One region of the Erwinia sp. INIA01 genome, then DNA from elsewhere that is predicted to be linked to it. Evidence: predicted binding sites of a transcription regulator. Region 1 holds the regulator's gene; each other region holds the start of a gene.

Region 1 (3,131 bases):
GCACATAGACGATCTCATGCCCGTCCTGCGCCAGCTGGCGCACGCGCTCGCCGCCGCTGACGTTCAGGCCCTGATACAGCTTGCTCCAGGTCCAGCCCATCACGCGATCGGTCAGGCGGATTGCTTCATAGGAGAAGTTAGCCGCGATCTCTTCCATCAGCTCAACGGCGTTCTGCTGGGCCTTTTCATGGGAAATTTTCTTGCTGCGCGCTTCATCTTCCACTGCTTTGGCAATTGCCTTGGACTGCAGAAGCTTGTTGAACAGATCCTGGCGCACCGGCAGGCGCGGGCCTACGGCTGCCAGCCGCTGGCGGGCGAAGTGCATACGCGCCACGCGTGCCAGCTTCTGTGCGATAGTTTTATCGGTACCGTGCTCGGTCGCCATGCGGCGCAGCGAGACGATAGGCGAGAAACGCACAAAGCTATCGCGACCCAGCCAGATCACCGCAAAGAACTTCTGAATGCCGTTCAGCACCCGCAGATGCGGCTGTTCGACACCCTGTACTTCGCGCCCCGGCGCACGGCCAAACATCACCGATACCGGCACCATCTGTACATCCAGATCGGGATGATTACGGTGCAGGTCCAGATAGTCATGGAACAGCTTGACCGACTCAAGGTTCGGTACGAAATAGGGGAACACGCGCGGACCGTCATGGATAAACACATAGCGGGGCAGCACGGTGCCGTCGATCTCCAGCGGATGCAAAGGATCGGGGAGATCCTGTTTGCGGCACTGTTCGCGCAGGGCAAGGAGATCGGCCTTTGAATCATAAGGCAGCACATACATAATAGGGCGAGAAGTATCAAGCCCAAGCTCGGCAACCGGTTCGGCCGGGATTGCCTTACTTTTTACCAGGAATTTCACTGGCAGATTCAACAGTTTGTAATATAAATTACGCCAACCTGACATAGACAACATGAAGCCTCTTGTTAGCAAAGCGCCGCAAGCATACCAGAAAGCGCTAACAGAATCTGTGGTGTTGCAAAATGTGCTACACCCTCTCATTGACGTTAAACTTCCCAAAGGGTTCCCTGATTATGGCAAATAACGCCACCGGACTGACTCGAATTGTAAAAGCAGCGGGTTATTCCTGGAAAGGTATACGTGCTGCCTGGCAGCATGAAGCGGCATTCCGGCAGGAAGCGATTGCTGCCATCGTCGCCATCCTGATCGCCTGCTGGCTGGATGTGGATGCCGTGACCCGCGTGTTGCTGATTGGCTCCGTAGTGATGGTGATTATTGTTGAAATCCTTAATAGTGCGATTGAAGCGGTGGTTGACCGTATCGGCAGTGAAATTCATCCGCTGGCCGGGCGTGCCAAAGATATGGGATCTGCCGCCGTATTATTAAGCATAATATTGGCAATTTTTGTGTGGGCAATGCTATTGATTGCACATTTGCGATAGGTTTTCCGAAATTCAACAAACTGCTGTTTTTTAGCCAGCTTTGGGTTTCCAACGCGCAAATACCTGTATATACTCACAGTCGACTGTATAAACAACCAGGGGGCGGGATGAAAGCACTAACGGCAAGGCAGCAGCAGGTTTACGACCTGATTCGCGACCACATTAACCAGACCGGTATGCCACCGACGCGGGCAGAAATTGCCTCGCAGCTCGGCTTCCGTTCCCCTAATGCTGCAGAAGAACACCTGAAAGCGCTGGCCAGAAAAGGCGTGATTGAGATCGTTTCCGGCGCATCGCGCGGTATTCGTCTGATGATGGAAGAGGCCGATGGCCTGCCGCTGATCGGCCGCGTTGCCGCTGGCGAACCCCTGCTGGCCGAGCAGCATATCGAAGGCCACTACTCGGTAGACCCCGAACTGTTTAAACCCAATGCGGACTTCCTGCTGCGCGTCAGCGGCATGTCGATGAAGGACATCGGCATTATGGATGGCGATCTGCTGGCGGTGCATAAAACGGAAGACGTGCGTAACGGACAGGTTGTTGTGGCGCGTATTGATGACGAAGTGACCGTTAAGCGTCTGAAGAAGCAGGGTAACATCGTTCACCTGCTGCCGGAAAACAGCGAGTTTCAGCCGATTGTTGTCGACCTGCGTCAGCAGACGCTGACCATAGAAGGCCTGGCCGTCGGTGTTATCCGCAACGGCAACTGGCTGTAATCCCCCACCGAATATGACGCGTCGCCCTCTGCGGCGCGTTTTGCGATCTCTCATCACTCCCTGCTTCCGGTTGAAACACGATGCGACTGCTGACGGCTGCCGATAAAAATCTCTGGCGGCTGGCGCTGCCGATGATCCTCTCCAATATTACCGTGCCGCTGCTAGGTCTGGTGGATACCGCGGTTATTGGACATCTTGATAGCCCGACCTACCTCGGCGGCGTGGCGATTGGTACGACTATCACCAGCTTCCTGTTTATGCTGCTGCTGTTCTTACGCATGAGCACCACCGGGCTGACCGCACAGGCGTTTGGCGCAAACGACAAACCCGCTCTGGCCCGTGCGTTAATGCAGCCGCTGCTGCTGGCGCTGATGGCCGGTATCACCTTTATTGTGCTGAAAGCGCCGCTGACCCATCTGGCGCTGGGGCTGACCGGCGGCAGTAAGGACGTGCTGCACCAGGCCGATTTGTTTATGCAGATCCGCTGGCTCAGCGCGCCCGCCACGCTGGCAAACCTGGTATTACTCGGCTGGCTGCTGGGCGTACAGTATGCCCGTGCGCCGGTGATCCTGCTGGTGGTGGGCAACCTGGTGAACATCCTGCTGGATCTGTGGTTTGTTATTGGCCTGAAGTGGGGCGTTCAGGGCGCTGCGGCGGCTACCGCTATTGCGGAATACGTCAGCCTGCTGGTCGGGCTGCTGCTGGTGTGGCGGGTGATGGTGATGCGTGGCCTGTCGCTGCGTCTGCTGCTGAGTGCATGGCGCGGTAATCTGGCCCGCCTGCTGAGGCTGAACCGCGACATTATGCTGCGTTCTCTGCTGTTGCAGGTGTGCTTTGCCTCACTGACGATTTTCGGCGCGCGGCTCGGCAGCGATATTGTTGCCGTCAATGCGGTGCTGCTGATGTTTCTGACCTTCACCGCCTACGCGCTTGACGGCTTCGCCTATGCGGTCGAAGCCTGTTCGGGAGAAGCCTTTGGTGCGGGAAACAGCCAGCAGCTGCTCA
Region 2 (3,131 bases), on a different contig from region 1:
CTGCAGTGCCAGCCCGACGAAAATCAGAATGTAGATCGCCCAAAACTGAAGATTGCTGCCGCCGTTAAAGTTTGGCACCGGAGAATTCGTCCAGAAGCTGTGCAAAAAACCGGTGTTAAAGCGGATCATATCGATCATCACATGGGTAAAATCCTGCATTACCGCGTTAATGCCGTCCCGCTGTTCCTGGCTTTTTTCCAGAAAACCCATCAGCGAAATCAGCGTGGATAACAGTGCAGGAATAAAGATAATCCAGCCTGCGATACGCTTGACGATTGCGATCTGGCCAGCCCGTTGATAAGTCATGCTTTCTCCCGTCCATATGATATTTCGCCGACAGTCTACCTGTACTGAAAGAAAAGTGCCTGCTAAATGCTGCCCGCGGGGCGGCTTTATGCCTGCGTTCACCTCATGTCACGGCCTGCAGCGATTTTTGGTCGATACCATGTTCATGTTAAAATGACATAAACCGTTTAATGGAGCCACAAAATGTCCTATCACCGCCCCGTCGTTGCCGCCATTTTCGATATGGATGGCCTGCTGATCGACTCCGAACCACTCTGGGAACAGGCAGAACTGGATATTTTCAGCACGCTTGACATCGATTTTAGCCGCCGTGAAGAGTTGCCCGACACCCTGGGCTTACGCATCGATCAGGTGGTACGCATGTGGTACGAGACGCTGCCATGGAGCGGGTCAACGCAGCAGGAAGTTACAAAGCGTGTTATCGACCGTGCACTCGCTCTGGTAGAAGAAACACGACCGTTGCTGCCCGGCGTTGAAAACGCGCTGCAGCTTTGCCAGCGTTCAGGGTTAAAGATTGCATTAGCCTCCGCCTCTCCACTGTTTATGCTTGAGCGGGTACTGGAGATGTTTAACATCCGCAGTTACTTTGAGATCCTCGCCTCTGCTGAATCCCTGCCTTACAGCAAACCGCACCCACAGGTTTACCTTGATGCCGCAGCACGTCTGGGCGTTGATCCGCTCAACTGCGTCACGCTCGAGGATTCGTTCAACGGTATGGTTGCCACCAAAGCCGCGCGTATGCGATCCATTGTCGTACCCGATGCAGAGTACGCTGCCGATCCGCGATGGGCGCTGGCGGACGTTAAGCTCACGTCGTTGACCGAGCTGACCGGCCAGCATTTACTCGGCCGCTAAAAGGTCCACTAATTCACTTTATATCGCCCGGATAGCTAACGCAGCGATGCTGTTTTCACCTTCGTTGCTTAAATGTTAATCCGGGCTAAAAATATTTATCTTTCGTTACAGCGTCACATATTTATTCTACTGTATATATTCCCTATACTGGATGCATTGACAGCTATGCAGCCAGGTACTTCCCATGACGGCCGAAGGCCATCTTATTTTCGCCATTGCCAGCGCAATTTTTGCCAAGCGCGCCGAACTGACTCCGGTTCTGGCCAGCGCGGACTGGTGGCACATTATTCCGGCCACGCTGCTGACCTGCCTGCTACCCGATATCGATCACCCAAAATCGCTGCTCGGTCAGCGGCTTAAATGGCTGTCGCAGCCCATTGCCCGCGCTTTTGGCCATCGGGGGTTCACTCACAGCCTGCTGGCCGTGGCCGGTGGCGTAGCGCTGTTACAGATGAAACTCCCCGCGGGCTGGATTATTCCCGCCGACGCGTTCCAGGGAATGGTACTGGGCTACCTCAGCCATATTGTTGCCGATATGCTCACGCCCGCAGGCGTGCCGCTGCTTTGGCCGTGCCGTTGGCGTTTTCGGCTTCCGCTGCTCAATAGCCAGAAAGGCAATCAGCTGGAACGCATGTTATGCCTGGCGCTGGTCGGCTATGCAATGTTCTTCCCACCCGGCATGCAGCATTTTGGTGCGGGCGGATGGACCAGTTCCGTGATAAATACCGTACAAAACAGCATCAGCAGAATAATTAATGCGCAACCAGAGCGATAATTAAGCAAGTAACACCAAAAAGTTATAAATAATTCCTTTTGGATATAAACCTGCACCATTCCAAACTGTTACCATTTCGCCACTGACCTACTTGCTGCGCGACAGAAATTAACTGTCGACCGCTACGGCGGCGCTTTCGCGCCGTCACTTTTGGAGAATGCCTTAATGAATTTCCCGCTCATTATTAACCTGGTGGCTTTCGTCGCCCTGTTATTGCTGCTGGCAAAAACCGGCCGCCGCGGCTGGAGCCTGTCGAAAAAGGTCCTCGCAGGCCTGGTGGTTGGTGTGCTGTTTGGCCTGGTGCTGCACACCCTCTATGGTGAAAACAGTGACGTGATAAAACAATCCGTCAGCTGGTTCAATCTCGTCGGTAACGGTTACGTCCAGCTGCTGCAGATGATCATTATGCCGCTGGTTTTCGCCTCGATCCTCAGCGCCGTTGCTCGCCTGCACAACGCGTCATCGTTGGGTAAAATTAGTGTACTGACTATTGGCGTGCTGCTGTTTACTACCGCAATTTCAGCGGCGGTTGGCGTGCTGGTTACCTGGCTGTTCGGGCTGAACGCCAGCGGTCTGGTGCAGGGCGTGCAGGAAACCGCGCGCCTGACGGCGATTCAGAACAACTACGTGGGTAAAGTTGCCGATCTGAGCGCCCCACAGTTGCTGCTTTCCTTTATCCCTAAAAACCCGTTTGCGGATCTGACCGGCGCGAATCCAACGTCGATTATCAGCGTGGTGATTTTTGCCGCCTTCCTCGGGGTAGCAGCGCTGCAGTTGCTGAAGGATGATGCAGAGAAAGGCCAGCGCGTGCTGAAAGCCATCGATACCCTGCAGTCCTGGGTAATGAAGCTGGTGCGCCTGATTATGAAGCTGACTCCTTACGGCGTCATGGCACTGATGACCAAAGTGGTAGCGACTTCGAATGTCGCTGACATTATCAAGCTGGGTAGCTTTGTGCTGGCGTCATACCTTGGACTGGCAATCATGTTTGCAGTGCACGCTCTGCTGCTGTCGGTAAACGGCGTAAACCCACTGCGTTTCTTCCGCAAAGTGTGGCCGGTAATTACCTTTGCCTTTACCAGCCGTTCCAGCGCTGCAACCATTCCACTGAGCGTAGAAGCACAGACCCGTCGCCTTGGCGTGCCGGAATCCATCGCCAGCTTTGCGGCGTCATTCGGTGCCACCATCGGTCAGA
Region 3 (3,131 bases), on a different contig from region 1:
ACTGAGCCTGGTTGAGAAAAATATCGCTATCGTGACCGAAGCCGTGGAAAGCAGCGATCAGCCGCTGAATGCCGCAAGCCGCGATGCTTTCATTGCTCTGCTGAACAGCACCCCGAACGGCGTAATCCGTAACTCTGATGTGATGAAAGGCGTGGTGGAAACCTCTCTGAACGTCGGCGTGGTGAAGTTTGAAGGCGACGAAGCGGTCATCAATAGCCTGGTGCGCTCCCTGATCGACAGCGGGAAAGAGTACGTGGTGGAAATGCTCACCGCACTCGGCCAGCTGGCAGGGGCAAAAACCCTGGCAAAAGGCAGCTACCCAGGCTGGCAGCCGGATGCCACCTCCCCGGTGATGGCGCTGGTACGTGAAACCTACGAGAAGCTGTTTAACCGCACGCCGAATATTCAGGTGATTCACGCAGGTCTGGAGTGCGGTCTGTTCAAAAAACCGTACCCGGAAATGGATATGGTCTCTATCGGCCCAACCATCACCGGCCCACACTCACCGGATGAACAGGTACATATCGCCAGCGTTGGCCTGTACTGGCAGCTGCTGACCGCGCTACTGAAGGCTATCCCGGCGAAATAAAAGTATTCCCGGCCCGGGAATCCCCGGGTTGGATAATCTTTGCCAGCAAGCCGACACAGCAGTGCAGAATACCCGCGCTAAGCCATGCGAGTGTTCACAAAGCAGGATGTATGCGAACTCTGCCTGTGTTCACCATGGAATGTGCTATCTAATGAACGCTGCCGCATAACACTGTGGCAGCGTTCTTATCATGCAACGCCCAATCGTTCTCCACGCGCTACAACCCCAGCAGCAGCTGCCGCTCGATCTGCGGATTCAGCAGCGTAACGTGCAGCCCGACCAGCCTGACCCCGCGCCCTCCCCGCCGTTCGTCCCAGCTTTTACGCGCCACAGCAATCAGATCGGCTTTATTCAGCTCCGGCCAGACGTGTTCCTGAGTGGTCAGCTGGAAGTCATTAAACTTCAGCTTCACGCCCTGACGGGCAATCTGGCGGTCCGGTTTGATTTTGATCAGCCGCCGTTCCAGCTCTTCGTATAGCGTATCGATAATTTCCAGGCACGCTTCCCAGTCGTGAATATCTTCAGACAGCGTACGCTCCACGCCGAGGGATTTACGCTGGCGCTCGGTGATCACTTCTCTATCGTCAAAACCGTGGCTTCGCTCCCACAGCACGCGGCCAAATTTACCAAACCGCCTGAGCAGCATCGCCAGATCGCTTTTTTGCACATCGGCACAGGTATTCAGCCCCAGCTCTTCCAGCTTGCGGGCGGTCACTTTGCCGACGCCGGGAATTTTTGCCAGCGGCAGGGCCAGCAGAAAGTCGGGCATCTCCTCGGGGGTGATCACGCACTGACCGTTAGGTTTATTGATATCAGAGGCGATTTTGGCGAGGAATTTAATCGGTGCCACGCCGGCAGAAGCGGTCAGGTTTAGTTCCTGCTGGATAGTCTGGCGGATTTCCCGCGCCATCAGCGTCGCCGATCCCTGGCAGTGGGGGCTGTCGGATACGTCAAGATAGGCTTCATCCAATGACAGCGGCTCGATCAGCGAGGTATAGCGGGAGAAAATTTCACGGATATGGGCGCTGGCCTCTTTATAAGCGTCATAGCGCCCGGGGATCACTTTAAGATGGGGGCAAAGTTTTAAGGCCATGGCCGTTGGCATCGCGCTGCGCACACCGTATTTGCGTGCAGGATAGTTGGCGGTGCTGATCACTCCACGTGCCACCCGGCTGCCGCCAATCGCAATCGGGATATCGCGCAGGCTGGGATCGTCACGCATCTCTACTGCGGCAAAAAAGCAGTCCATATCAACGTGAATAATCTTACGCATAATGCCCCCCGACAATGTACTGTATAAGTATACAGTTAAATCAGGCGATATCAATAAATGTCGGTTCACCCGCAATCATGGCGGGTATTAAGGTATTTAATCTTTCTAATCTTGAGAAAAAAATAGACAATGCTATGGTATCGCCGCGATAGCGGAATTGTCCTATATTGCAAGAAACAGACGCCTTTTGGCGTTGCACTCCACCCTCTTTTTCAAGGGAACAAGAATGGCCAAAATCGCACTGCTGTTTGCGATGATTTTTCTGCCCGCCGTTGCCTTTGCCAGCGTACCCGATGCGGTACAGCCATTGGCTCCGGTCAGCAAAGAGTTAAAGAAACAACTGCTGGGTACACCGGTGTATCTGCAGATCTTTAAAGAAGAACGCACTCTCGAGCTTTACGGCAAGATCGGTAACGAATATCGCCTGCTCGACAGCTATCGCATCTGTAATTTTTCCGGCGGACTGGGGCCAAAACGCCGCCAGGGCGATTTTAAAAGCCCGGAAGGTTTTTACAGCGTCGGGCTTTCCCAGCTTAAGCCGGACAGCCGCTTTTATCGCGCGATTAACGTCGGCTTCCCGAATGAATATGACCGCCAGCAGGGTTATGAAGGGAAATATCTGATGATCCACGGTAACTGCGTGTCTGTTGGCTGCTATGCCATGACCGATGCCTATATGGACGAAATTTATCACTATGTGGAAGCCGCCCTGCGTAACGGCCAGCAGCGCGTTGATGTCAGCATTTATCCCTTCCGCATGACCGAAAGCAATATGCAGCGCCACCGCTACTCGACCTATTTCAGCTTCTGGAAAGAGCTGCAGCCTGGCTATGCGCAGTTTGTGCAGACCAAACAGCCGCCGTCAGTGAGCGTCAGCGGCGGTAAGTATGTGCTGAGCCGCCCGATGATGAACGGCACAGGTGCACCGGATTCAGCTCTGGCGCTCACCCAGACAAAATAGCGCCCACTCTCCTGGGGCAATCTTGTTCCAGGTTTCGTTAGCCGTTAGCGGCTGCGTTGCTATCACCGTGACCACGTCATTCGGCGTGGTCTGCTTCTGAAAATCAATTTCCACATCCTGATCCAGCAGCTTCGCTTTGCCAAACGGCGCACGACGGGTGATCCAGAACAGATTGGTGGAACAGAATGCCATCAGATAGCGACCGTCCGACAGCAGCATATTGAATACGCCCTTCTCCCTTAGCTCCCCCGCCAGCTCGGCGATATAGCGGAACACCGCAGGCCAGTTGCCCGGCGTACGCGGATAGC
Region 4 (3,131 bases), on a different contig from region 1:
CGGCCGCCAGATTTTATCCAGGCCCCTGACCGCAGCGGCGATCACGTCCCGGGTATCCTGTGTTGCCAGTACCAGCTGCTCGCCGGCAGCATTGGCATAATAGGGTTCATGCGGGCTGAATGGAGATGTCTTGATAAACACGGATACATGCCGGCAGAACTGCCTTTCTCCGCGCAGCTTCTCCGTTGCACGCTCAGCGTATCTGCAGACTGCCTGGCGCAGTTCGTCATAGGTTTCTATACGGGCGCCAAAGCTGCGACTGCAGACAATCTGCTGCTTTGCCGGCGGGTTTTCCTCCAGACCAATACAGGCCTCACCCTGTAGCTCACGCACCGTACGTTCCAGCACGACGCTGAAGTTGCGGCGTATAAACCGGGTATTCGCGCGGGACAGATCCAGCGCAGTTCTGATACCCATTGCCTCCAGCTTCTTACTGATGCGCCGGCCACATCCCCAAATTTCTTCTACCGGCTGCAGTGACAGAAGTTTTTCAGTGCGGCGGGGATTTCCGGGGGTCAGTGCGAGTACGCCGCCGAACTGCGGCCATTCCTTGGAAGCCCATTGAGCCGACTTGGCCAGGGTTTTTGTTGGTCCCATCCCGACGCCTACGGTCAGACCGGTGTGCGCCCGTACCTTATGCCGGACCTGCCGGCCAAACTCTTCAAAATCAATGCAGCTGTCAATGCGTGTGATATCCAGGAAACACTCATCGATCGAATAGACCTCTGCGCGCGGAGCCAGGCTTTCAAGTATGTTCATCACCCGTGCGGACATGTTCGCGTACAGGGCGTAATTGCTCGAAAACGCATGCAGGCGCTGCGGGAAATTTTGACTCCTGAGCTGAAACCACGGTACGCCCATTTTGATGCCGAGCCGCTTTGCGGCTGCGCTGCGCGCGATCACGCAGCCGTCATTGTTACTGAGAATGACAACAGCCTGGCCTTTCAGGTCGGGGCGGAATACCTGCTCGCATGAGGCATAAAAGCTGTTGACGTCGGCCAGCGCAAACATGCTAATTCCTCGTTGTATGCACGAAATGAGTTACCACGCCAAAAATTTCCAGCGTATCTGGATCAGGATACAGGGGAGGCCAGGCTGAATTCATCGGGCGCAATGCGAGACGCGGCCGGATCTGCAGCTGCTTCACGGTAAACTCACCATCTATTGCCGCAATGACAATGTCTCCGTGCTCCGGCGTTATCGATTTATCAACAACCAGCAGATCACCATCTTTCATGCCGGCATCAGCCATGCTGTTACCGGATGCACGTAAAAAATAGGTCGCTGTCGGATGCCTGATGCAGTACGAGTTGAGATCCAGTTCAGCCTCAACATAATCCTGCGCCGGGCTGGGAAATCCCGCAGGAATCCTGTCAGCGAACAGAGGCAGCAAAAGCACTTCCGGGGACGCGGATGCCGCATGGAGTTTTACATCACACATAACCCCTCCTTAATACTGTTTAAATATACAGTGTATTAGTATATCTACGATTTTCCCCAGCACAATATGCGCGGTGACTAAAACACTGCACCAGGTCGAATTCACGATTTTTTGACAAAACTTTCTCTGATTATTCTCTAGTTAATCTCATTTATCGCTGCTTTGTGATTGTTTTTCTCTTTTTTTTCTCTAATATATCTCTTGTTCTCTGATTTTTCTCATTGCTGGCATCTTCAGGTGTCAGTAAAATCTCAAACAAGGCGGGATACATAAATGAAGATTTTCGTTGATGACGGTTCAACAAATATCAAAATGAAGTGGGTGGATGCCGGGGGTATAGAGAAGACGCTCAGCAGCCCTAACAGCTTTAAACGTGAATGGTCTGTGCCGTTCGGTTCACCCGTATTTAACTATGTGATGAACGGCGCGCAGTTCTCGTTTGACCCTGTCACGCCGGATGCTGTTATCACGACTAACATTGCCTGGCAGTACAGTGATGTTAACGTCGTGGCGGTGCATCATGCCCTGTTGCAGACGGGGATCGCCCCGTGTGAGGTTGATATCACCGTTACGTTGCCGTTGAGCGAGTATTACGATCGCAACAACCAGCCCAATACAGACGCTATTGAGCGTAAGCAAAACAGCCTCATGCGGCCGGTAACCCTGAACGGAGGAAAGACGTTCACGGTGACAAATGTGGATGTGATGCCTGAATCCATTCCGGCGGGATTCAGTATTCTGAATGACCTTGATCCCCTTGAATCACTGCTGATTGTTGACCTGGGGGGAACCACGCTCGATATCTCACAGGTTATGGGGAAAATGTCCGGTATATCTCGCATTTTCGGGGATTCAACGGTGGGTGTCAGTATGATGACGACGGCGGTTAAAGATGCACTCAGAGCCGCGAGAACACCGGGGAGCAGTTATCTGGCAGATGACATTATTATTCATCGCCATGACGGCAACTATATCGCTAACCGGGTTAATGATACGACGCGTTTGCCGGACATCATGAGCGCACTTAAGGAGTCTGAACAGCTGCTCACACGCCGGGTCCTGGATGTTGTCAGTACATTCAGTGGATACTCACATGTGCTGGTTATTGGCGGTGGCAGTGAAATCATCGTTGATGCACTGCGTGATCACTGTAATCTGAGAAGAGAACGTTTCTATAAATCAACGACGTCCCAGTTTGATCTCGTAAACGGGATGTTCGCAATCGGATAAGCTGATGGATAATCGCCGTAAAATTCTTTTCTATATCAACCCGGTTAACACTCAGGCGGACAGGTTTGCAAGCGCGGCTTTAGACGCCGTTCCGCAGGGGGAGCGGGGCAGGTTACAACGGGCATCGATGCTGGCCGGGCTTGCCCTGCACAAAATCGATCCCCGGTTGCCTTTTTTGCTCAGCGAGCTGCTGACGGAAACAACGTCTCATGACGAGATCATGCAGGTTATCTCTGTGGTTTTACCGAAGGGTGCGGTTACACCGGCATCCGCCACGGAGCAACCCGGTTCTTCCGGCAGTATCGCGGATGATAAAGGCAGTAAGGATGCTGCAGATGATGACGAAATAACCCGAAAAAATGCCCAGGCGATGTTCGGAAAGAAACCATCACAGTAATCTGAGGTGTATCTGTGTGACAGGGAATACATCTATATTTTCTGTAGATGATATGGGCAGGGA

The links. Region 1 encodes LexA, which represses DNA repair genes until DNA is damaged. Its sites were predicted from a motif close to TNCTGTATGTACATACAGNA; they were not measured.
Region 2: a site for LexA is predicted at 1,307-1,326, ahead of OMR58_RS10245 (metal-dependent hydrolase). Genes of this name have one in related genera too.
Region 3: a site for LexA is predicted at 1,880-1,899, ahead of dinB (DNA polymerase IV). Genes of this name have one in related genera too.
Region 4: a site for LexA is predicted at 1,455-1,474, ahead of umuD (translesion error-prone DNA polymerase V autoproteolytic subunit). Genes of this name have one in related genera too.

Annotation. Positions count from the first base shown of each region.
Region 1 covers NZ_JAPDNC010000002.1:42,647-45,777, forward strand. The annotation lists gene plsB (glycerol-3-phosphate 1-O-acyltransferase PlsB) at 1-913, opposite strand, end outside; gene OMR58_RS02140 (diacylglycerol kinase) at 1,042-1,410, shown strand; gene lexA (transcriptional repressor LexA) at 1,518-2,126, shown strand; gene dinF (MATE family efflux transporter DinF) at 2,207-3,131, shown strand, end outside.
Region 2 covers NZ_JAPDNC010000005.1:10,460-13,590, forward strand. The annotation lists gene OMR58_RS10235 (YniB family protein) at 1-306, opposite strand, end outside; gene hxpB (hexitol phosphatase HxpB) at 490-1,161, shown strand; gene OMR58_RS10245 (metal-dependent hydrolase) at 1,346-1,936, shown strand; gene OMR58_RS10250 (L-cystine transporter) at 2,102-3,131, shown strand, end outside.
Region 3 covers NZ_JAPDNC010000009.1:224,524-227,654, forward strand. The annotation lists gene pepD (beta-Ala-His dipeptidase) at 1-589, shown strand, start outside; gene dinB (DNA polymerase IV) at 807-1,862, opposite strand; gene dpaA (peptidoglycan meso-diaminopimelic acid protein amidase) at 2,089-2,823, shown strand; gene OMR58_RS17280 (class II glutamine amidotransferase) at 2,794-3,131, opposite strand, start outside.
Region 4 covers NZ_JAPDNC010000015.1:85,347-88,477, reverse strand. The annotation lists gene umuC (translesion error-prone DNA polymerase V subunit UmuC) at 1-1,011, opposite strand, end outside; gene umuD (translesion error-prone DNA polymerase V autoproteolytic subunit) at 1,013-1,441, opposite strand; gene OMR58_RS22450 (plasmid segregation protein ParM) at 1,715-2,671, shown strand; gene OMR58_RS22445 (plasmid partitioning/stability family protein) at 2,676-3,068, shown strand.